2 regions of the Bacillus sp. AFS031507 genome follow, and region 1 is predicted to be linked to the other one. Evidence: predicted binding sites of a transcription regulator. Region 1 holds the regulator's gene; the other holds the start of a gene.
The links. Region 1 encodes LexA, which represses DNA repair genes until DNA is damaged. Its sites were predicted from a motif close to CGAACATATGTTCG; they were not measured.

Region 1 (12,528 bases):
ATTCATTTGAAAAAAATTAACTCATGATAAAATGTTCCCAATTCCAACACTCAGGTGATTGACACAAAAAGGGAAAAAACCTTCTTAGGAATTTCCCTTTCAAAGAATATTATATTTTTATATATTTATCATTTTCGAGTTTACCTTTAGAACCCTGTAAAGCCGCCAAACAAATTAGAAAAAATCATAATGATTTTTGTCATCCAGTCAAAGAACAAAACAACCCCCATTACAATCATTATGTAACCGCCAATTTTTACAATTTTGCCGCTGTTCTTCTTAATCCAAGTCATGCGGCCAAGGAAGAACGAAAGAATAAAGAATGGTATGGCAAAGCCTAGACAATAGGCAATCATATACATCATACCTGAACCTGGATTTGTGGCTGCAAGGGAAATAACGAACGATAGAATTGGACCTGTACAAGGCGTCCAACCCGCGGCAAATGCCATCCCAATTAAAACAGAACCAAAATAACCTGAAGGACGATTTTTAAATTCAATGCGGCGATCCTTCATCATAAACTTCGGATTTAAAATCCCAACGATCACTAAACCAAAGAAAACAATAAAAATTCCACCTAGTTGACGAATAAGATCTTTATACTGTAAGAAAAAGCTTCCTAGAAACGAAGTTCCAAATCCAATGGCGATAAAAATAATCGAAAAGCCTAAAAGGAAAAATAATGTGTGGAGTAGACTCCGCTTTTGAAGCATGGCATTTTCAGCTTTAAGTTCCCCAACAGACATTCCTGTGATGTACGAGAGAAATGCAGGATAAAGCGGTAAACAACAAGGAGAAATAAAGCTTAAAAATCCTGCTCCTAATGCTAAAAATATATTTACATCTGACATATTAACACTCCCACTATAGTCGATACGTTTATATTCTAACAAATGTTTGATATAAATGATAATGGTTAACTTGAATATTTTGTGTCGGCGCTTTTTTTTGTTCCACTGAAATGTCTCCTCCATAAAATATATGCATAATTTTGGTTGGATATTTATTTACAAATGTCTTTGAAAAAATTTACATCATAGGTTATACTAGTAAAATCAATGTCATTTTGATATATTAGTAGTCTATTTGCACCATAATTTAGGAGTTACTCCGGAAAGGACATCGGCCGTGACAAAAAATGATTTAGTGACATTAATTGAAAAAAAACGAGCTGAATTAATACAAGTCGCCATTACGAACGGCTTGACATCCTCCGTTGCAATTCGTTACAGCCAGGAACTTGATCATCTCTTAAATGAATATCATAGAGTATATATAAACAAGATGCCTTCATCAGCTAGTTAAAAGAAAGTTCTTGTATGTCGTCACCATTAGAAATAGTCAATAGAACTATATAATGAAAAAAGCCTGGCAAATCGCCAGGCTTTTTTCTATCAATTTACAACATCCTCAAGACGTTCAACAGCTCCGTTTTGCAAAAGGAACATTTTATGGTACAAGCCACCTTGGGCAAGCAGTTCTTGATGGGTTCCCCGTTCAACAATTTCCCCCTGATGCAATACTAAGATTAAATCAGCATCCTGAATGGTTGACAGGCGATGCGCAATCGCAATTGTCGTTCGCCCATTTCGCATTTTGGCGAGTGCGGTTTGAATGGCTTCTTCTGTTTCTGTATCAATGTTGGCGGTCGCTTCGTCGAGAACCAATATTTTGGGATTAGCGGCGATCGTTCGGGCAAAAGCGATCAGTTGCCTTTGACCGCTTGAAAATGTGGTCCCACGCTCGACAACCTTATGTTCAAAGCCACCCTCCAACTTTTCGATAAAGGTGTGGGCTTGAACAAACTTTGCTGCTTCTTCGACTTGTTCATCCGTCATCTCATCCGAATGAAGGCGGATATTATCCTTTACCGTCCCGTAGAACAAGAATGGATCCTGTAAGACTAAGCTCATTTTCTCCCTGAGTTCTGTCTTTGTGAAGTTCCGAATCGATTGACCATCAATCAAAATGTCCCCCCGTTCATATTCATAAAAACGCATTAACAAATTGATAATCGAGCTTTTTCCACTTCCAGTATGGCCAACCAGTGCGACTGTTTCACCAGGATTTGCCTTAAAGGAAATAGATTTTATCACATCCCGTTTTCCATCATAGGAAAAACTTAAATTCGTAAACTCAATCATTCCTTTTTCAATGGAATTGGTCCGCTCTTCTTTTTGTATTGGTGCTAATTCTTCCTCATCCAGCAGTTTAAAAACACGGGAGCCAGCGACAATCGCTTGTTGGTACAAGGATAGCCTCATCATCATCTGATTAACCGGTTCGAAAAAACGATCCAAATAATTTATGAAGGCATATAACACGCCGATTTCCACCACATGGTTAAAAGACGTTATTCCAAAATAACTTAATACAATGATTAAGCCCAAAATATAAATTAAATCAATCGCTGGTCTTAATAGAAGGCCATCTATTTTGATATTTTTCATTCCTGCCTGATAGTGTTGGTCATTAATAGCTCCGAATTCTGCCCGGAGTCTTTTTTCCTGCCGAAACACTTGGATAATACCCATTCCAGATAATGATTCACTGAGCTTGGCATTTAACTGGCTTAGCCGTTCGCGCATATCAAGGTAAAATCGTGAACTTAATTTTCTGTATAGGTTCATGACAAACATTAATAACGGAAGGATCACCACACAAAATAAGCCAAGTTTGATGTTTAGAATAAACATCGCAATAAAAATACCTAGTAATAAAAATCCACCTTGGATAAACGTTGCAATAACGGTAACAAACATGTCTTTAATGGCTTCGGTATCATTGGTCACCCTTGAAACGATACTTCCTGCTGGGGTCTTATCAAAATACTTTAGCCCGAGCGACTGTACTTTAGAAAAAACATCAATGCGCAGCTGCTGGATAATTTTCAAAGCCAGTTCCTGGAATTTAACCAATTGAAAAAACATGAGAATCGCTTTAATGATTTGGATTGACATGTACGTGGAACCTAGGATCAATAGTGGCTGAAACTCTAGCTTCCCAGGAGTTAAATAATCATCGATAAATATTTTTACGATAATCGGCAAAACAATATCGCCGATCGTTGTTAATAGTAAGAAGATAAATGCTGTGACAATCGTTTTTTTATGTGGTTTCGTATAAGAAAGCAAACGGAATAAAATATTTCTTTGTTCACGATCTGTAAGCTGAATTTTCTCATCCATCTTAATGCCCTCCATGCTCAACCAACTCTTCTAGCTGCTGGCGTAAATACATTTCCTTATACCATTCACCCGATTCCATCAATTCTTCATGTGTACCTCTTTCGACAATCTTTCCATCCTCAAGAACGAGAATGAGATTTGCATGTTGAATGGCACTTAATCTGTGTGAAGTAATGATGGTTGTTTTTCCTTCCCTATTCTGTTTCAATGCTGAAAGAATGGCTTCTTCTGTTTTTGCATCTACTGCAGATAAGGAATCATCGAGTACTAACACCTCTGGCTTCATCAAAATAGCCCGGGCAATCGAAATCCTTTGCTTCTGCCCGCCCGATAAGGATACCCCACGCTCCCCAACAACCGTTTGATAGCCTTCAGTAAATTGAAGGATATCAGTATGGATATTGGCAAGCTTAGCGGCATTCTCGACTTCCTCTATTGATGCCCCGGAGTTCGTAAAGGCGATATTTTCACCAACAGAGGCTGAAAACAGGAAATGATCTTGAGGTACATAACCAATGGCCTCGCGTAATTTTTCAAGCCTGTAATCCTGCAGAGATTTCCCTCCAAATCTAATCTCACCTTGATAACTATCAAACTCACGAATGAGCAGTTTTAAAAGAGTGGTTTTACCAGCACCGGTTTTACCAACAATGCCCACCGTCTCGCCGGTATATAACGAAAAATATATATCCTTTAAAACCGGTGTGGTTTCTCCAGGATAAGTAAAGCTAGAAAGTTTGTATTCAATATCACCTGCGGGCACCACGTTTATTGCCCCCTCCTTATCGGTTATATCTTCTTTTTCTTGAAGGAGCATGGAAACTCGGTCATAGGAAGCACTGCCTCGCTCAACAATGTTAAATAACCAGCCAAATGCAAGCATCGGCCAGATGAGTAAACCTAAATATGTAGTAAACGAGAGTAATTGCCCGATAGTTAGTTCCCCATTAAGCACGTATTTTGCACCAAACACAATCGATAAGAAAAAGGAAAAACCAACAATGATCGAAATCGTTGGATCGAAAAGAGAATCAATTTTTGCGACGGTGATATTTTTTTGGACGACATCTTCTGATTGCTTCCGAAAATCCTCGATATCTTCCTTTTCCTGGCCAAACGTCTTAATCACTTTAATCCCGGTAATACTTTCTTGAGTTTTATCATTTAATGACGAAAATGCTTCCTGTGCCTGATAAAAGGTTCGATGGAGCATTGTTCCAAACCAGCTCGTAAGGATTACCATAAAGGGCATCGGAATTAAACAGATTAATGTTAATTTCCAGCTAATCGTAAATGCCATGGCACAGATGACAAACCCACCAGTTGAAAGAGAATCAACAAAGGTTAACACGCCGGCGCCCGCTGTTTGTTGAATGGCTGACAGATCGTTTGTGGCATGTGCCATTAAATCCCCAATCCGACGTTTTTGGTAAAATGATGGCGACATATTTGTAAAATGATGATATAGCCGATTTCGAAGCAACTTACTTAACTTAACTGATGATCCAAAAATCATAATTCTCCAGTAGTACCTAAGGAAATACATTGCAAGGGCAACAATAACTAATACGGCCATCCACTGCATGAGAATTCCCGTTGTCATCGTCCCATTCTTAATTTGGTCAGCAATGATTCCTATGATCTTAGGCGGCACTAGTTGCAATATTGCTACAAGCATTAGGAGGAAAATCCCGGATATATACGCTTTTTTCTCCTGTTTAAAATACCAGCCTAATTCTAAAAATACTTTCATTAAACCGCCCCCAAATCACGAGTAATCGAGCTGCCAAAAATTGAATACGTTGATAATTAAAGTTATTCGGAAAAATAATCCAACGGACTGAGGTTTAATTTTACCAAATTTTTATAAAATAATAAAGATTTAGAATATTATTATCAGCACGAAAAAAGCACCCATCTATATGAGTGCTAGTCCGTTTTATTTTGATTGTTGTTTGTTCATGGCAGCCATCATTTGGTTGATCTTCTTTTGTGATGGTTTTTGTCCCATTTGCATCATCATCATTTTTAACATTTGTTCATTGATTGGCGGATTTTTCTTTAAGTAGCTCATCATATATTTACGAGCAATGAAAAATCCTAGTGCTACACCAGCTGCTAATGCTAGTATACCAACTAGAATGTAATAACCCATATTCAACTTCCTCCTTCATGTTGTCTACCATACAGTGTACTAAATAAAACACGATTAGACAATATCTGCAATTAGATAAATTTTCTTTCCTTTATGGGCTTTAACCAACCGTATCGCTGATGTTCAAGGTCTAGTGCCAAAAAGGAAGACTCACATTTTCTTAGAACTTCAAAAAAAGCCGTCTCTGCTTCATAGCTTCCTTGTGCCTCGATTGTAATTAAGTCTTGAAAAACCTCTAATTTTGCCGTACTTAGTTTTCCACTTAATTCAATTGAATATGCACCATGCTCAGCTTTAAATCCCTTGATTTTTCCAAGCTGCTTTTGGGTAAGTTGATGGATCTTTAGAACCTCAACCTTTTTTGTTATATAGGAAATTTGTTTTTGTGTAATAAATTTAAATTCGCCGTTTGCTTTTCGATGTTCCTGAAAAAGCTGAAAAAACAATCGTTCTCTTCCGAAGTAATGGGTCGCAAATTCATCTTCTATTAAATATAGCTGATATTTTCTCACCACTGTTCTCTCCTTCGTTGATTATCCTTTTTACTATTATAAAAAAAGATTAACGAAACATATGTCTTACGGTGGCAAAAACTTTCACTATTTTTGTCGATTAGCAGGAATCTAAACTATTCTTCTATAAATTCTGTAGATTTGTTGAATTTTCCTGCAAATATTAACCTTGTTCATAATATTGTTGAAATTTGTACTCTTTGAGCCATCAAAAAAGGAGAACGGATGATTTCCGCTCTCCCTAAATTCTCATTATTTTATTTTTGCAAAAGTGCTTTTATACGTGCAACTACGTTGTTTACAGTGAACCCGAATTCTTCCATAATCTTTTCTCCTGGTGCTGAAGCTCCGAAATGATCAATAGCAAGAACATCGCCTTCGTCACCAGTGTATTTATGCCAGCCAAATGATGCTCCCACTTCAATTCCAAGACGCTTTTTCACACTTTTTGGCAGAACAGAGTCTTTGTACTCTTGAGATTGCTGCTCGAATCGATCCCATGAAGGCATACTTACAACCGAAACATGAACACCTTCTCCAGCAAGGGCTTTTTGAGCTTCCACTGCAAGGCTTACTTCTGATCCAGTTGCTAATAACAACGCATCTGGAGTTTCTCTTTCTGAAGGAGACACTACATATGCCCCTTTAGAAACTCCCTCGTACGCATTGGTATCGGTTCCTTTTAATGTAGGTAAATCTTGACGAGTTAAAACAAGTGCAGTTGGTTTGTTGGTAGACTCCACTGCAAGTTTCCAAGCAGCTGCCGTTTCATTACCATCTGCAGGACGAATGATTGATAATCCTGACATGGCACGTAATGCTGCAAGCTGTTCAACTGGCTCATGTGTTGGTCCATCTTCCCCTACAGCAATACTGTCATGGGTAAAGACATAAGTGACAGGTAATCCCATTAAAGCTGCTAGACGAATGGCAGGACGCAAGTAGTCAGAGAAGACAAAGAATGTTCCGCCAAATACTTTTACGCCGCCATGAAGAGCAATACCATTCATTGCCGCACCCATCGCAAATTCACGCACACCAAACCAAATATTGCGGCCTTCATACGAACCAGGCATAAAGTCTTTTGTATCTTTAATCATTGTTTTATTCGAACCAGCAAGGTCTGCGGATCCACCGATAAAAATAGGTAGATTCTTAGCAATACCATTTAATACTTCCCCTGAAGAAGCACGGCTTGCCAGGCTTTTCCCTTCAGGGTATACAGGGATATCTTTATCCCATCCTTCAGGAAGTTCATTATTTAATGCTTGTTCAAGCTGAGTAGCTAATTCAGGGTACTCTTTTTTATATTGAGCGAACAAATCATTCCACTCTTTTTCCTTTTTCTCACCATTTTCAACGATAAGTTTCTGGAAGTTATCATAGACTTCTTGCGGCACATGGAAATCTTCTTCAAATGTCCATTTATAAGCCTCTTTTGTAAGTTTTAATTCATTCGCTCCAAGTGGTGAACCATGAACACCTGAAGTTCCCGCACGGTTTGGTGAACCGTATCCAATTACTGTTCTTACTTCAATCATCGTTGGTCTGTCTAAATCATTTTTAGCTTCTTCAAGAGCTTTTGCAATTTCTTCTAAATTATTGCCGTCTTCGACACGGACATATTGCCATCCGTATGATAGGAAGCGATCTTTGACACTTTCTGAGAACGACTTATCTAAGTCCCCATCAAGTGAGATATCGTTTGAATCATAAAGGACTACCAATCGCCCTAATTTCAAGTGTCCTGCTAGCGAGGCTGCCTCAGCAGATACACCCTCCATCAAATCTCCATCTCCACAGATACTGTATGTAAAATGGTTCACAAGTTCATATTTATCTTTATTATAAACACTTGCAACATGGCGTTCTGCCATTGCCATTCCTACTGCCATTGCAATCCCCTGTCCAAGTGGACCAGTAGTTGCTTCTACACCTTCAGTGTGGCCATACTCTGGGTGTCCAGGCGTTTTAGAGCCCCATTGGCGGAATTGCTTTAAGTCATCCATTGTTAAGTTGAAACCAGACAAGTGAAGCATGCTGTATAACAAAGCTGAACCATGACCTGCTGACAAGACAAAACGATCACGGTTAAACCACTGTGGATTCTTTGGATTTTGGTTCAAGAAACGCGTCCATAAAGTATAGGTCATTGGCGCTGCACCCATCGGCATTCCTGGATGTCCTGAGTTTGCTTTTTCGATCGCATCAATGGAAAGCGTTCGAATGGAGGTAACAGATAAATCATCAATAGTATTAAACATGAATTACATCCTTTCTAATCACAAGGTTACTAAATACATTTTCAATTTTATATCGCTACCGTTTTTTATTCAACAAATAGCATAATAATAAGAAACAAAAGTCACTATTTTTTTATTTTTACACAAATATAGTCAGTATATGTAAAATAGGAATACAAAAAATGTATTCCTGAACTTTTAGTGAAGTGTATTTTTTTTCCTAGCCTTGATTTTTTCCGGTGTAACGTCATTTCCTTCCGGATCAATAAACTTGGTGTTGGTAAGGGTATCAAGCATATTCGAACGAAAAGTAGCCAAATATTCACTTCTTAATTTAGTTTGCTCTTTCGCTTCTGTTTCAGTCAATCCCGTTGCTTTTGCTTTTCGTGCCAGCTCATTAATTCTAGCCATCTTTTCTTTTGAAAGCATTTAAACACCTTCCTTTCAAACTATTTACATGACACCTGATTTTACTAAAAAAAAAACCTAATGACAAGGCAAAAGGTCTACTCTTCTTGTGATTCAATGTATTCCTGGAATCTTCTATGAACCGTGGCTTTAGAAATGTTATAGCCAAAACCTCTAAGTGTAGCAGCTATTTCTGAAAAAATTAATCCATTTTTTCTTAATCGGACAATTTCTCCAATTGGAACCTCAATTTTCTCGCGTCCAGAGGATTCTCCGAGATTTTTTAAGTTTTTTTCTGGTTTATATCCATTCTTGACTGCTCGCTTCATTCCACGTTTGATTTTTGCATTATGTAGTTTTCGTTGGTACTCTTCAACCATACTTACGATGTTCAAAACCATGGAATCCGATTCTGAAAGCTGTAATTCTCCACTATGGGAGATACTATAAAGTTTAATATTTTCTTTTAATATGCAATGCAAGAGTGCAATTTTGGCGTTACCTCTACCGAGTCGTGTTTCATCCTGAATTAAGATGGCTTGTACCTGCTTATCTCTAATTCGTTCTAATAATTGAAAAATCCCCTCACGATTGAAATCATAACCACTAGCCTTTTCTTTAATTACCCTATCAATCTCAAAGTGATAGGTGTTAGCTAGTTGCGTTAATTCCTCTTCCTGGCGCTTTAACGAAGATTCTTGTGTTTCCTTATTTGTGCTGACACGGCAGTATATAATTGCTTTCATAAAAATTCCTTTCTATTCACTAACGGCGCTAGCAAATTCATTCGTAGATGAGACTTCTTTACTCACCGGAATGATAATTTCGTCACCAGGAAAAATTTGATCATCATCTAATTCATTATGCTTTTTTATCCAAGCAACAAATTCCTTGTTTGATAATGAATGTTGACCCGAGAATTGATCAGAGATTTCCCATAGTGAATCTCCTTCTGAGATTGTAACCTTTAAATAATCATCTTGCGCGTTCGAATGATGTTGGAATGATAATATGATTGAAAGTGAACAACTTAAAATAATAAGAGTAATAGCATAGGAGTATTTGTTCCATAATTTTTTCATAAATAACACCTCTATAAGAATGTATGTTCGATTTGATATTTTCATTATAAATCGAACGTTTGTTTGTTGTCAACCATATTTTCGAACTTATGTTTGTATAAAAAATGCGAACATGTTATAATAAAGTCAACATTAACCAGGCGAGGTGGATTTTATCATGGCTAAAATATCAAAGAGGCAGCAAGATATCTTAGACTTCATTAAAAGTGAGGTTAAGAGTAAAGGATATCCCCCTTCAGTAAGGGAAATTGGAGAAGCGGTTGGACTCGCATCCAGCTCTACTGTTCACGGACATCTAGCAAGATTGGAAAGTAAAGGACTTATTAGACGAGATCCTACAAAACCAAGAGCAATTGAAATATTAGAAGCAGATGTTTCTGCACATATACCAAGAAATACAGTTGTCAATGTTCCAGTGGTTGGGAAAGTAACGGCAGGACTCCCAATTACAGCGATTGAAAATGTGGAAGAGTATTTTCCACTTCCAGAAAGTCTTGCACCTGCAGATGAACAAGTGTTCATGTTAGAAATCATGGGTGAGAGTATGATAGAAGCTGGGATCCTAGACGGGGATTATGTAATTGTGAAACAGCAGCCAAACGCTAATAACGGGGATATTGTTGTAGCAATGACCGAGGAAGATGAAGCCACCTGTAAAAGATTTTTCAAGGAAAAAGATTACATACGCCTGCAGCCGGAAAATTCTACAATGGACCCTATTATATTAAGGAATGTTTCGATTTTAGGTAAAGTTATTGGGGTTTACCGACATATTCATTAAGTTTAAGAGAGTTGGCATATACGTGCCGACTCTTTTTTTGTTGTGCAAATTAACCTCAAGCTGAAGGAATTACAGAAGCCGGGGTAGAGTGGGTCTACGTGACCTTTCTAGATGAATTCCTACGAGTTGGGGCACGTAGAGGCGGCCTACGTGACCGTTCCAGATGAATTCCAACGAGTTGGGGCACCTAGAGACGGACTACGTCACCTTTCCGGAAGAATTCCTACGAGTTGGGGCACCTAGAGACGGACTACGTCACCTTTCCGGAAAAATTCCTACGAGTTGGGGCACGTAGAGGCGGTCTACGTGACCGTTCCAGAAGAATTCCTACGAGTTGGGGCACGTAGAGGCGGCCTACGTGACCGTTACACAACAATTTCACAGAGTTGGGGCACGTAGAGGCGGCCTACGTGACCGTTCCAAAGAAATAACAATGAGGTCGTTTCCTGTTGTCTCTATGACAGAAGAGCTGCATTATTCAAACTAAAAAGGAGCAGCCATACGCCACTCCTTTATCTTCCTAATTCACTATTCTTGCTTGTATTTCAGATAGTTTCACCTTAAAAAGCACTTTATATACTTTCGTGTCCCCTTCATTAAAACTGGAATGTGTAACATACGTTCCTTTCAAGGTCTTGCGCTGTTCATCAAATAGAAAACATTCCTGACCTTTTGTTCCTGATTCTATCAAACTTAAAATAAGATCAGGCTTCTTATACGTCTTTTCTCGTAGTATTTCTTGGGTTAGAGCATTACAAATTTGCAGTTTATACAATTTAGAGCACCTCCCAAATGTTTACAACTTAAGCATATATTATTTAGGATTAAGTAAACCGTAAAAATTGTGAATTTTTAAAGAACATCAAGCACCTCTTCCTTTCTATTCTATTCCTATTAATTTTATTTAGAATGATCGAAGATGCCTAATTGGAAAAAGAGTCATTGTATGTATTGACGTCCGAAGTCGTTGAGAAAGAGTAATTTGGGTCAACAATCGGGCCTATTGACGACCGAACCTATTGAGAAAGAGCCAATCGGGTCGTCATTCATGCTTATTGGCTACCGTAATTGTTGTAATGGAACAAGCCTGGTAGCCAATGGGATAGCATTTTTCACTGAGAGAATTTTAGAAAAGAAGCGCGACATAGAAAAACCCTGACGCTAGGCGCCAGGGCTTTGATGAGATTAATACATGCTCATATATTGATCGCGTTCCCATTGGTGAACGACTGTGCGGAACATATCCCACTCGATTTCTTTTGCTTCAACAAAGTGTTCCATAATGTGCTCTCCAAGACCTGACACAATTACTTCGTCAGATTTTAGTTGATCTAATGCTTGAGCTAATGTTGCAGGAAGATCGACGATACCTTCTTCGATTCTCTCTTCTTTACTCATTACATAGATGTTTCTGTCAACTGGTGCCGGCGGAGTTAACTTGTTTTTAATTCCGTCTAAGCCAGCCTTAAGAAGAACAGCCATTGCAAGGTATGGATTAGCAGATGGGTCTACACTTCTTACTTCCACACGTGTGCTTAATCCACGAGAAGCAGGAATACGAATTAATGGTGAACGGTTTCTAGCTGACCAAGCCACATAGCATGGTGCTTCATAGCCAGGAACAAGACGCTTATATGAGTTTACAGTTGGGTTTGTTACCGCTGTAAAGGCTGGAGCATGTTTTAGAATTCCAGCGATAAATTGACGAGCATTATCACTCATTTCTAGATCACCAGATGGTTCGTAGAATGAATTAACTCCATCCTTAAACAATGAAAGATTCATGTGCATTCCAGATCCATTGACACCATACAATGGTTTTGGCATGAATGTCGCGTGCAAACCATGCTTACGTGCAATTGTTTTTACAACTAGCTTGAATGTTTGAATTTGGTCACAAGCTGTTAGTGCATCTGCATATTTAAAGTCGATTTCATGCTGACCTGGTGCAACTTCATGGTGGGAAGCTTCGATTTCAAAGCCCATTTCTTCTAATTCAAGCACGATATCACGGCGGCAGTTTTCGCCAAGATCGATAGGGGCTAAATCAAAATATCCGCCTTTGTCGTTTAGGTCTAATGATGGTTCGCCTTGTTCGTCTAATTTAAATAAGAAGAATTCTGGCTCAGGCCCTAAGTTAAAGCTAGTGAATCCAA
Region 2 (12,528 bases), on a different contig from region 1:
TCCATCACTTCATCTCGGATTAATTGTGCCTCTGTTTCATCGGCAATTCGAAATCCGGGATCGACATCGATTAAGTAATAATACTTTCGAATCACTTCCATACAAAAGGAATGAAGTGTTGAAATCGATGCTTTATTTAATAAGCTCAGTTGCTTTCTTAAATGGCGCGACCACGGGTCTTCATCAATGGCTTTTTCTAACGCTTCCCCAATCCGATGGCGCATCTCTGCAGCTGATGCGTTCGTAAAGGTCACCACCAATAATTCATCGACATCCATCGGGTCTTCTTTTGCGAGAATTTTTTGGATCATTCTTTCCACTAGGACTGCAGTTTTTCCCGAACCTGCTGCTGCAGCAACTAGGATGTCTCGATCCTTTGCCATAATTGCTTTCCATTGGTCGTCTGTCCATGTCACGTCTTCTGGCTTAGGCGGTATGACGAAATTGTTCAAGATTGACGTACCTCCTTCCTAATTAGTTCTAAAACATCTTCCTTCGAGTGGGGTGTGAGAACCCGGAATTGATTCGTTTCAATTGATTCATCAAATTGACATACTGATTTATAAGAACAAAATGTACAAGGTGTTTTGTCCTTTAATTTATAAGGAGCAATGTCTATTTGACCATCAATAATGGCGTTACCTGTTCTCTGATACAAATTCCGGACATACGTTTTCAGATCGTCAAATTCCGATAAACTAGCAACCTTGGATTTTTTGGATAAATTTCCATCCTTTTTTATTCCTGCGGCAATAATATGTGAATCACCTGATTCAAGTGTTTGGTCCATAAGCCGGATCACATTTTGATCGCTTAACATTAATCCATTCATCTTAAACTTTTTCATCATTTCCTTTTCAATTTCATCAATCGTTAGCATTTTAGTTGTATTAATGAATGGATTATGAACGTGAAAATAGAGGACACCTGCAGGACTAGCTTTCATCTCAACCAATTCATTCGAATGGGTCATGACAATATCAAGGTAGGTTAACATTTGCAGAGCAAGTCCATAATATACTTCACTAAAATTGACATCCTTTTCACTTGATTTATAATCAATCACTCGTAAAAAGACGCTGTCGTCTTCTGCTTTTGCCTGATCGACTCTGTCAATTCTTCCGGCCAATTCCATTCTCTTTCCATTTTTCAGTGAAAATGTTAGTGGCGGCAGTTTTCCATTGGGTCCAAAGCCTAATTCCAAACCAATCGGTGAGAATCCACTTACTTTTGCATGCTCACTTAACACGACAGAAGCTCGTGTAATAATTTGCTCCAATTTCCGTTTAATATAATGATGGCGCTCTGAGCTTAACAATATTTCGTTTTGCAATTTAGGGGCTAATGACTTGACCGCTTCCTTAGAAAGGTTTTCACATTGTTTCCTCGACAGCTCGGCCCAAGAAAGATTTTGTTCATTAACAATATCTGCAATCTGCTTTAATGCCGCATGAAACAGCTCCCCAATATCCGGAGCCTCCAAACGAAACACTTGCCGGTCACGAAGCTTTAGTCCATGCTGAACGAAATGAGAAAATGCGCAGGAGTTATATAATTCCATTCTAGAAACACTGGCTTGAATGGCCTCACCATATAATTCATCCGCTGAATCTTTAGAGAGCTGTACGGCTGAATTTGTATAAAAAAGGCTTGAAAACACTTTCTGAGCTTTGCCCTTTCCCGAACTTCCAAGGTAATAGTTATATACATCCCACCATAAATTTGAAATGGGGTACCCTCGCTTTTTCCATTGAAGCTGCGCATTAAGGAAAGATAACGTCGTTGTAAAATTTGAAATAAAGCCTAGTTGACTGGGCTCCGAAACTTGTGATGGGTCTGTCAAATAAAATAGCTCATTAGCATCAGGAAACATATCTTTTATTCTCTTAATATACGAAGATGGAATTAACGCTTTTCCTTCATCATTCGCAAGTGGATAACTAACATAAAGGGCTTCTGATGGTGCTGTAAAAGCTTTATAAGCAAGAAAATTTTCATCCAGCAAACGTGTCCGGCTGCTTGGTGCGATTTTAACACCTGTTGCTAGGAGCATTTCCCTGTCTTCATCAGAGAGGATTCCTTCATCAGATATTTTTGCAGGCAAAATTCCTTCATTGACGCCAACTACGAATTCTACTTTGATTTCATTTAGCCTTGATTTTTCTAAATCCCCAATCAGTACCTGATCAAGTGCCGGCGGAATAAGTGAAAAATGTAAGGATTCGAATCCTGACTCTAAAACAGCAGTAAACGCCTTTAATGTGACTTGCTCTTCCCCTAGAATTTCAACATATTGGTCCAGGAGATCAATCACAGCATTCCATACTTGTTCATGCTCCCGCATTTTTACAAGATTACCTTTTTCTTCGGCAGCTGCTTTCCATTTTTCAAGCTTTGTTGGGACATCCAATTCCTCTAGCAGCAAATAGATGGCTTCACAAAACTTTCTGCCTGAATCCGCTTTTTTCAAACGTCTTGATAACCGTAGAATGGGTGCAGTTACCATAAGCTTTAATTCATTTAACTCTTGTTCCATTTCTTTTTCTAGATCTGTTTGCGAGTTTACCTCTAATTCCAGTCCTCGAATGCGTCGATAGCTCCAACGCTCTTTTTTCGTCCATTTACTTCCGTTAATTCCGTAAGCTAAACAATAATTCTCTAGTTTATCCATTTTCTCACGCATTTTTGCCGGCTTTTCTTGTAGTGGATATAGCAATTCTGTCTTGATCACTCTGAACACCGGCTCATAGCGCCAGTAGGAATTAATGACTTCAAGGCTTGAGCGAATGAATTCGATCAATGGATGGTTCAGCATCGTTCTTTTTTGGTCAATAAAATAGGGAATCTGATAATCGTCGAAAACTGGCTCAACAATCTCATGATAGTCCCCGCCATTTCGAATTAATAAAGCGATATCCCGGTACCGGTATCCCTTTGTCCTGACTAATTGGCGAATCTCTCTTGCAATCCCTTCAATCTCAGCTCTACGGTTTACGGCTTGGCAAATATTAATTTTTGTCTCACCAACATATGATACTGCAGGCCGGGCATCAAATTTTTCTTCAAAATGACTTAAAGACGGCTCTGTCCATTTTCTTTGTTCTTTTAGAACAACAGACTGCTCGATTTCAATACCATTAGCTTTAGCTAAATCATAGAGAGAATAACTAGTCTCACCTGATAAGCGAAACAGATCAAGCTCGTCCGGTGGAGAATCAATCGAGAGGTGATCAGTCGTCAATGCAATTGAAACGTTTTTACAATGTTTCATCAATTCGATCATTACTTGATATTCCTGCGGTGAAAAACTATAAAAACCATCAATATATATTTCTGCATCTTTTAAATATGAAGAGAAGGATACTTTCTCGGATAGGAGTTGAAAGTAATCCTCCGAATCGATATATTTACCAAAAACTTCGTCCTCAAACTTTTTATAGATCATTTCTAAATCTTGTAGTTTATCATTTAACGCATTGGAATCTTCATTCGATAAGGATGAGCCTTGAATTAGCTCCTCTGGCGTAATACAGTAACGTTTAAATTCTGTTATCATTTGCTCAAGCTTCTGGATAAAACCATTCTTATCTGCAGCTCGCTGAAAAAGCTTTAGTTGTTCCTTTTGCTCATCGATGATTTTGCGTATTAACATACTTATCCCTACACTACTTAAATGTGTTCGGCTAATCCCGCCTGTTTCTTGCAAGATACGCCACGCCAAGCGGGAAAAACTATAAACTTGGGCACGAATCATTCCGCTAATTGCCGGGTCAGTTGCCAAGCGATATTCAGATAAAAACGTCATCTGTTCTGGAACGATATAAATGATCGGTGTCCCATCTGGGTTTTCCACAAGCCGCCCCTTTATTTCATCAAGGAACATAGCTGTTTTTCCGCTTCCTGACCGACCGATTACCATTCTTAATGACATGTAAAAACCTCGCTTTCCACAACCACTCATAAACTTTATATCTCTCATTCTACCATAAAACAAGCACAAACGTTTGTATTGCGATAACACAGATTAGAGGCAAAAATGGTAATTTTATGACAGAAAAAAAAACACGATTTAATTATCGTGCTCCTCCCTCAATCTATTCATCTAAAAATGGACGTCCATTTCATTTATTGGCCAATAACGTAAATCAACTTTGCCGACAACTTGACTAGCTGAGATAAAACCGAATTGGCGGCTGTCCCAACTACCTAATCGATTATCACCAAGGACAAACAATTTTCCATCAGGAACTATATTTTCACCGGTTATTTCCTTTAAACTGAAATCTCCAGTAATCCTGATTCCAGGTGATTTTTGTTTATAAACATTTAAAAATGGCTCTTCGTACTTGTGCCCATTTATATACAGTAGATCATCACGATATTCAATTTTATCCCCTGGCAGCCCAATAATACGTTTGACAAAGTCCTCTTTTTCATTGGCATGAAAAACGATGACATCAAATCTGTTCAATTCCCCGACTTGATAACCAAGCTTGTTGACTACCAGTTTGTTACCATCCTGCAGCGTCGGCATCATCGATTCGCCTTCTACCACATAATTTGAAAAGAAAAATGTACGAATAAAAGCAAAAATAATGATACCAATCGCAAAAGCCTTTGCCCATTCCATGCCTTCCTTTTTCCATTCAATCTTCATTAAAGCTCCTCCGTTTCTCCTGCTTATAATTTCTATCTATTTCACCATTATGGTCAGTTTCCGTGCCCTTATTCATTCTGCCTTCAATTCTTTTACCAACATACCAAAGAATGAAAATAACAAGCAATACTACAACAGTCCGAAGAGGCTTCGTCAGTAATGACTGAATATCATAGCCAACAAAACTAATCGTGAAAATCATCACCATTTTCCCAATACACACGGACAGCATGTATTGGGAAAATCGAATTTTGGAAAGACCAGCGACAATGTTAACAACTGCCGAGGGTGTAAATGGAAAACAAAGCAGTAGAAAGAGTGGGCCAAACCCATGACGATCTACCCAGTCCATTAGCTTACGGACTTGAGGGTGCTTAGGTAAAAAGGATAATAACCTTTTTTGCCCATACCTTCTAATAAGCGAAAATACGAGCATTGCCCCGATACAGGCTCCAAGCCATGAATACAAAAATCCTAACCAAAGTCCAAAGGCACTGGCATTAGCCATTACAAATAAAAACAATGGGAGAAATGGCAAGAATGCTTCAATGACAATAAGCAATACGCCTGGTATGGGTCCAAGGGCTCGGTATTCTTGAATAAGACTCATAATATGTTCAAGCGTAAACCATGCTTTTAATGATTCAATATCCATCCGGTTTCTCCTCATTTTTTACTAATTAGCTGTGCCTATGATTACTTTGTAATAAATTGATGGAGTGCCTCTTTATTTTTTTCGACATCGATCTCTAATACGGCTCCCTCCCCTGAGACTCGAGCATCGGAATAGCTATTTTCAACAGGAATCCGTAAAGTATCGATATTTCCTCGATCATTCGAAAAGAAATCTTTAGCCATAAATGTTATGTCGGAAGTGCTCATATTTGTATTCACATAAGGCGTGACAACACCAATTAGCTTCGGGAGTTTTGGAATCGTTTGGAGGCCCATCAATTGGTCCCCAATGGCCTTAACCGCTTTTTGTTGACGTTCTACCCTTCCAAAATCACCAATCGCATCATGACGGTAGCGGACATACCCGAGCATTTCTGCTCCATTTAATTTTTGCAGACCTGGTTCTAAAGTGACATCAATATTTTTTGACATTTTCTTTTCTACATCGATTTCTACACCATTGGGAAATGCTTCATCAATTAGTTGCACAAATCCTTGAAAGTCCACAATGACATAGTATTGGAGGTCAATATCAAAATTTTGCTTAATAGTTTGTCTCATTAATTCTGGACCACCGCGTGCGAATGCGGAGTTAACTTTATGCTTTCCATGCCCCGGAATCTCAAGGTAACTGTCCCTCATAATAGAAGTTAGTTTAAATGTTCCTTTGTCTTCATTATAATGAACAATCATGATTGTATCTGCCCGAGATTTTTCCTTTCCTCTAGCATCACTACCAAGCACGAGGATATTTGTCCCCCCATACTGATCCTTTTTTCCTTCGAAATCATAGACAACATTAGATGCTTTGTTATTCATTTTTTTTAATGATTGGTTAACGCCCTGCTTGTATTGATAATAAGCATAACCTGCCCCTGCACCTATTATCAGTAAGAAGACAAGTAAAACGGATGGCCATCTTCTCTTTTTCTTGGTTTGATATTTATCAGATCTCATTGTTTATCACCTATTCATCCAGGTTTTTTATTCTTCTAAATTTATAACTGTTTTTTCTTTTTCAGGGTTTCTTCATTTAATTCATTTTCCCCTATCAGATATCCTTCTATTAATAAAAACTTTCTCATATATCAACTAAACATTTCAATAAATAAAACTCGCCCAATGACGAGTTTTTGTAAATGGAAAGTCCTATTGCTTTTGACGGTTCTTTTTTGTAAAATAAAGAGGAACGTTTGTTCGTTTAATATAGAAAGGTGTGACTGAAAAAATGACCAGAATCCCCGAAGATGATCGAGACATAATGGAAAAGGCTATGTATTTACCAATGGTTCTAATTATCTTAAACAGGGATTTAACTGTAGTTGCAAATAGCCCGTTTAAATTAAAACAACCATATTTGGATTTGATTGAGGAAACGATGAAGGAGATCCAAAGGGAACTTGCTGAGGTAAAACTATATATGAAAAAGAATAAGCTTCAGGTGATTGAAACAAAACGGGACGATGCTTTTACGTTGTACAGGTTTATTTATAAAGGCTATGAAGAAAATCATAATTACTTTAATCCAAGAATCCGCAACAAAGTCCAAGAATTAATGGAGGCCTATTTATTAAAAAAACATCTGTCCCGTTAATAGTTAAGAAAATTCAACCCTTTATTTCGGGTCTTTTGAATGGGAATCAGCATCATATTCACGGGATCTTTCTAAGGCATTTAACGATTGGGGCCCGTTAGGCTGATAAAATAACTTTCTCCCATTACTTTCTATTCTTTGCAAAAGTTTTGTTTTTAGTAATGAGGTTCTTAACATTTGCCCCTCAATTGTACCAATTGGAACTGGAAAAATGTGAGATTGCTTATTGCGGAAAATAATCATCGTTTTCTTAGAGGATACGCGACGATAACACTCCACATGCTCAAGTGAAATCCATATACACTCAGGAGTTAGCGGCGATACAGTAGGAAAAAAATAGATGTGGTTAATTGGTTCAATTACAATTGGGATTTTTCGAGTATAGCCAATTAGTTGTCTTGTTCCCTTTTTCCTGCTTTCGTAATCAACACCAAAATAAACGCAGCCTTTTTTGATGATATCCAATGGCTTAAAGGGTGACAAGAATTCATCTTCTATTTCTACTGCACGTGAATAAATTTTCCCTCCATATGTCACCGGTTCTACAAACATCGTCCACGTATTTATCTCATATTCTTCGATTTGAGGATGCTTCAACCCATTCAACTCCTTTTCATATTATCCACCATATCTTACCACTATTGGTTTTTAATTCCCTCACTTTTCTGAATTGTTCCTAATTTATTCACAAAATTCATGTCAAAGAAATATTTATCAGAAAATTATAAAAACTAATGATATTCTTCAAAAAAAACCATATAATTTTAAAAAGCAACAGAGGTGATTTTCATGAATGAAAAATCATACACGGAATTAATGAAACTAGGAGCCATGAAACGAAATCGTCTGAAAGAGAACTTCGTCCAAGATTTATACATCGAAATGCTGTTGTCCGAAATTCAACTAAAAGTAGAAAAAGAAAAATTATTACAGAAAATTGATGTGGCCATTGATTGTCAAGACAAAAAGTCATTCCTCCTTCTATCCGGACAGCTCAATGAAATCAACAAACGATTTGGAACGTAGAATTTTGTTAAAGCCGTCATAGATTGACGGCTTTTTCATTGTATATTTTTCTAACGCATAAATAGAAAATGTAAGTGGACGAAGGCTCGTAAATAACATATTTTTGTAAAAAAAAAGACTGTAGACATATCAAAATGTCTCAGCCTTCCATGGATTGTATTTATTTGTTCCTTTGTTTAACTTCATAATCTTCAAGCATCGAAATTCTATCAAGCATTGAAGGATGGGTATAGCGGAAAATTTTCACCAATAGCGGTGGATTTACTTGACTTAATCCAGAGCGGGTTAATTCCTGAAAAGAAGTAATCGCTGCTTCTGGATTTTTGGTCATCTCAATCGCATATTTGTCAGCGCGTGTTTCCTGATAACGAGAAGTAAAATTCGTCAGTGGACTTGCAGCAAATAGGAGCATCGAAAGAATCATAAAAAATAATGGAAGTGATCGGATATCTCTAACGTCTGAGATATTTAATTCCTTGCCCCAGCGTCTTGTTGCCCAATTCATAATCCGATACGTCAAATACAATCCGAGCAGCGAAATTAGCAAATATCCAGCAATTCCAAAATAAATATGTTTCTCGACATAATGGCACATTTCATGAGCCATTATAAATAAAATTTGATCATCTGTTAATTTATTTAAGGTAGTATCCCACAGGACAATCCGAGCATTAGAGCCAATTCCTGTAACATAGGCATTTAAAGCATTCGTTTCCTCTGACTTATTCACTTCAAAAACATTTTGTGCTGGAATATCAGCCTTATCGGCCAAAGCCAGTATCTTCGTTTCCAATTCCTTATTTGTTAATGGATAAAAGTCATTGTATAACGGGTCAATAACAACTGGCTGGAGAAACATCATAAATAATGTAAATGGAATCGATAAAAGCCATCCATAAAGCCACCACCGCTTTTGACTTTTCTTCATGAGCCAGTATAATACGGGGACAATGATCAACCATGTCCCATAATTAAGCCAAAAGTCAATCAACTCATCCTTCATCCAGGAAGCGAAGGTTTGAGTTGAAATATGATATGTTTTTGATAAAGAAAAACTAATATAGCTGAGAGGAAATGTCGCCAAATAAGCGAATACCGATAACCAAATAAGATAAATGGCTGTTTGAAGGAGCTTATATTTTGATGAGTTTTCCGCCCAGCGCTTGAATGCCTTGGAAAAACCAAATAATAAAATTAAGAAATATAAAAGCCATTCAAACGGAGTAGATAGGAAAAATAATAAATTCCTTATTTTTGAATACTCCTCGCTCAGCATAAGTTCCCTGCCATTTAAAAAGGTTGTCGGGTCCGCCTTTGATCCTTCGAATTCAAATGGCAGGTTTGTATCGGCAAAATGGAATAAATACCAATAAAAAAATAATCCATATAGAATGTAGCCCATAACCGCATAGACTCCCATTTTTCTCGCCATATTTGTCCTCCTTTGTGTACAGACTCTCTATACTTAGTTTAGTTAAAAAAGGACAAATTAGAACTGTAAAAGTGACCTGCCCAACTATTTAAGAATTAGTTACTGACAGTTTTGGCTACTTGTGCCTTTAGTGCCCTCCTTAATATTTTCCCAGTTGTATTTTTTGGAAGTTCTTCGATAAATTCAATCGAAGATGGAAGTTTATATTTAGCCAAGTGTTCCCTGCAATAATCTAGTAATTGTTCTGCCGTTAGCCCTGGATTCTTACTTACAACATAGGCTTTAACAGCCTCACCAAGATTTGGGTCTGGAACGCCGAGGACAGCCACTTCTAGGACATCCGAATGGTTATAAATAACCTCCTCCACTTCTCGCGGGTAGACATTATAGCCTCCAACAAGGATTAGATCCTTTTTTCGGTCGACAATATAAAAATACCCATCTTCATCCATTCTGGCGAGGTCACCGGTATGAAGCCACCCATTCCGAATGGCCGCCGCCGTCTCATCTGGCATTTTATAATACCCCTTCATTACATTGGGACCACGAACAATAAGTTCACCCACCTCACCAACGGGTACTTCCTCACCAAGCTCATTCAGAATTTTATTTTCGACACGCAGGATAGATGTTCCAATTGAACCGGGCTTGCGCGGGCGGTCTAGCGGATTAAAGCAAGTAACAGGTGAAGCCTCCGATAAACCATAACCTTCAGATACTACAACATTAAACTTTTGTTCGAAATTCTTTAAGAGGGCAACAGGCAATGAAGCTCCTCCTGAAATACAAAAGCGTAAGGATTTTAGGTCATCAGGATTGCCATCAGGAAATTGGAAGAGGAAATTATACATGGTCGGGACACCAGCAAAAACAGTCGCCTGATTATCTTTGATAAGCTCAAAAATTTCCTTTGGACTAAATTTGGGTGCAATTAATAGTGTCGCCCCACTTAATAAAGGTGCATTTAAAGCAACTGTCAAGCAGAAAACATGGAACATCGGCAGAACCGTTACTATTCTATCATCGGGATTCATTTTCAAGTATTCGCTGACATCTTTAGCGTTACTATACAAATTCTTATGAGTTAACATAGCACCTTTTGGTTTGCCAGTTGTACCCGAGGTATAAAGAATAATGGCTGTATCATCGTCTCCGAGATTTGGTCCCTTAAAGTTTAATTCTCCAGAAGCCACGATCGCTGTAAACGATTTCATTTTTGAAGAGCCTGAGAGGTTTTCAATTTTCGATTCTATTCTGCTATTTGGGGTCGTTTCACAAAAAATATAATGCTTAATTTTAGGTAGGAAAGTATGCACTTTTTCGACTAACGGGATCGCATAGTCAAGAGCGATCACTACTTTGACATCGCCATTATTTAATATGTAGCTAATCTCATCTGCAGTATAAATAGGATTCACGGGAATAACAGTTACCCCTAACCGTAATGCCCCATATAAGCTGATTACAAAGTGAGGGGAGTTACCCAACAATAATGCGATATGATCCCCCTTTCCCACCCCTAATTTTTCGAGACCCGATGCAAATTTCGTAATTGCCCCATCCAATTCAGCATAAGTACATATTTGGTCCATAAAATGATAGGCCGGTTTAGTGGAAAAGTTCTTCGCAGATTCTTCAAACTGTGATAAAAGATTCATATTTCTCCCCCTAAGTTGAATGAATACTCATTCACAAAATTGTTACAATTTTCTAAATATATTATATTAAAAGAAAGTAATCTATTCAAGTATAATACTAAAAATTCACACAAAAATGAAAACACAGCGCAATAAACGCTGTGCCCTGGTCTTAGTATAGTAAGTTTAAAAACTCATCTTTCGTAACACTTCCAAAGTAATGGGTTGTATCAATATCTGCAAGCGCCTTGTCAATTTCATTTTTTCCATAGCGAGTGCCTATTAACTTCTCCTCAATTTCACTTACCTCACCAACACCAAAAAAGTCACCGTAGATTTTACAATTTTCAATGACACCTTTATTAACTTCAAGGCGGACATCAATGGAGCCTACTGGGAAGCGGTGAGAGTGCTGTAGATTGAACTTAGGTGATTTCCCATAGTTCCATTCCCAGTTTTGATAGCGTTCTTTTGATAGCTGGTAAATCTTTTCCCAATCCTCGTCCGTCAAAACATATTCTGGTATTTCATCTTGCCCTTCAAAAATATTCTTTAACAATAAAGACCGGAATTCATCAATTTCCACCTTTTCAGTAAGAAACTCAGAAATATTGGCAACCCGGCTGCGGACTGATTTAATTCCTTTTGATTCGATTTTATCTTTTTTTACTTTTAAAGCTGATACTACATTTTCGATTTCTGAATTAAGCATCAATGTACCATGGCTAAACATTCTGCCCTTTGTTGAAAATTGGGCATTACCAGAGATTTTTCGACCTCCAACCTCTAAATCATTTCTGCCACTTAATTCCGCATTTACTCCTAATTTTTTCAATGCTGCCACGACCGGTTCTGTGAATTTACGGAAGTTGTGAAAACTTTCCCCGTCATCCTTGGTAATAAAACTAAAGTTTAAATTTCCAAGATCATGATAAACCGCTCCACCGCCTGAAAGCCTGCGGACCACTTTTATTCCATTTCCTCCCACATACTCCGTATTAATTTCTTCAATAGTATTTTGATTCTTTCCAATTATGATAGAAGGTTCATTTATGTAAAATAATAAATACGTTTCATTAATATCAAGATTCTTCAGTGCGTACTCTTCGATTGCCAAATTTATCTGCGGATCGGTGATCCCTTTATTATCGATGAATAACATAGTTTACTTCCCCTTTTTATAGTGAAATAGATTGAAATTCTTCTGCAAGTATGATTATACCAGTAAATTCACTGGCAGCCTCGGTGATTAACTCAGTTATTGAGCCATAATGCGGCAAATGGGTAAGAATTAATTGCTTAACATCAGCTTTTTGAGCAAATTTTCCAGCGTCGATACTATTCATATGTCCTGCAGACTTACCGTTTTGATGTCCGTAAAGGTTGCACTCACACAATAATACATCCGCATTCCGACTAAACTCGATAAATTCTTCCTTAAAGGAGCTGTCAGCAGTGTAGACGATTGCTTTTCCATTTGCCTCTATTCTCATTGCATAACAAGGGA

Region 2: the regulator LexA is predicted to act here: its motif matches at 6,519-6,532, upstream of COE25_RS12185 (YhjD family protein).

Annotation. Positions count from the first base shown of each region.
Region 1 covers NZ_NUOW01000013.1:6,902-19,429, forward strand. The annotation lists gene COE25_RS12710 (cytochrome c biogenesis CcdA family protein) at 147-854, opposite strand; gene COE25_RS12715 (aspartyl-phosphate phosphatase Spo0E family protein) at 1,150-1,308, shown strand; gene COE25_RS12720 (ABC transporter ATP-binding protein) at 1,398-3,191, opposite strand; gene COE25_RS12725 (ABC transporter transmembrane domain-containing protein) at 3,193-4,944, opposite strand; gene COE25_RS12730 (YneF family protein) at 5,131-5,346, opposite strand; gene sirA (sporulation inhibitor of replication protein SirA) at 5,418-5,858, opposite strand; gene tkt (transketolase) at 6,116-8,122, opposite strand; gene COE25_RS12745 (DUF896 domain-containing protein) at 8,300-8,530, opposite strand; gene COE25_RS12750 (YneB family resolvase-like protein) at 8,608-9,255, opposite strand; gene yneA (cell division suppressor protein YneA) at 9,268-9,591, opposite strand; gene lexA (transcriptional repressor LexA) at 9,749-10,372, shown strand; gene COE25_RS12765 (hypothetical protein) at 10,893-11,147, opposite strand; gene glnA (type I glutamate--ammonia ligase) at 11,558-12,528, opposite strand, start outside.
Region 2 covers NZ_NUOW01000012.1:178,056-190,583, reverse strand. The annotation lists gene addA (helicase-exonuclease AddAB subunit AddA) at 1-452, opposite strand, end outside; gene addB (helicase-exonuclease AddAB subunit AddB) at 449-3,931, opposite strand; gene lepB (signal peptidase I) at 4,103-4,657, opposite strand; gene COE25_RS12195 (TVP38/TMEM64 family protein) at 4,647-5,312, opposite strand; gene COE25_RS12190 (LCP family protein) at 5,354-6,289, opposite strand; gene COE25_RS12185 (YhjD family protein) at 6,561-6,926, shown strand; gene COE25_RS12180 (competence protein ComK) at 6,948-7,523, opposite strand; gene COE25_RS12175 (IDEAL domain-containing protein) at 7,716-7,952, shown strand; gene COE25_RS12170 (M48 family metallopeptidase) at 8,113-9,384, opposite strand; gene COE25_RS12165 (fatty acid--CoA ligase family protein) at 9,480-11,042, opposite strand; gene lplA (lipoate--protein ligase) at 11,194-12,183, opposite strand; gene COE25_RS12155 (MBL fold metallo-hydrolase) at 12,200-12,528, opposite strand, start outside.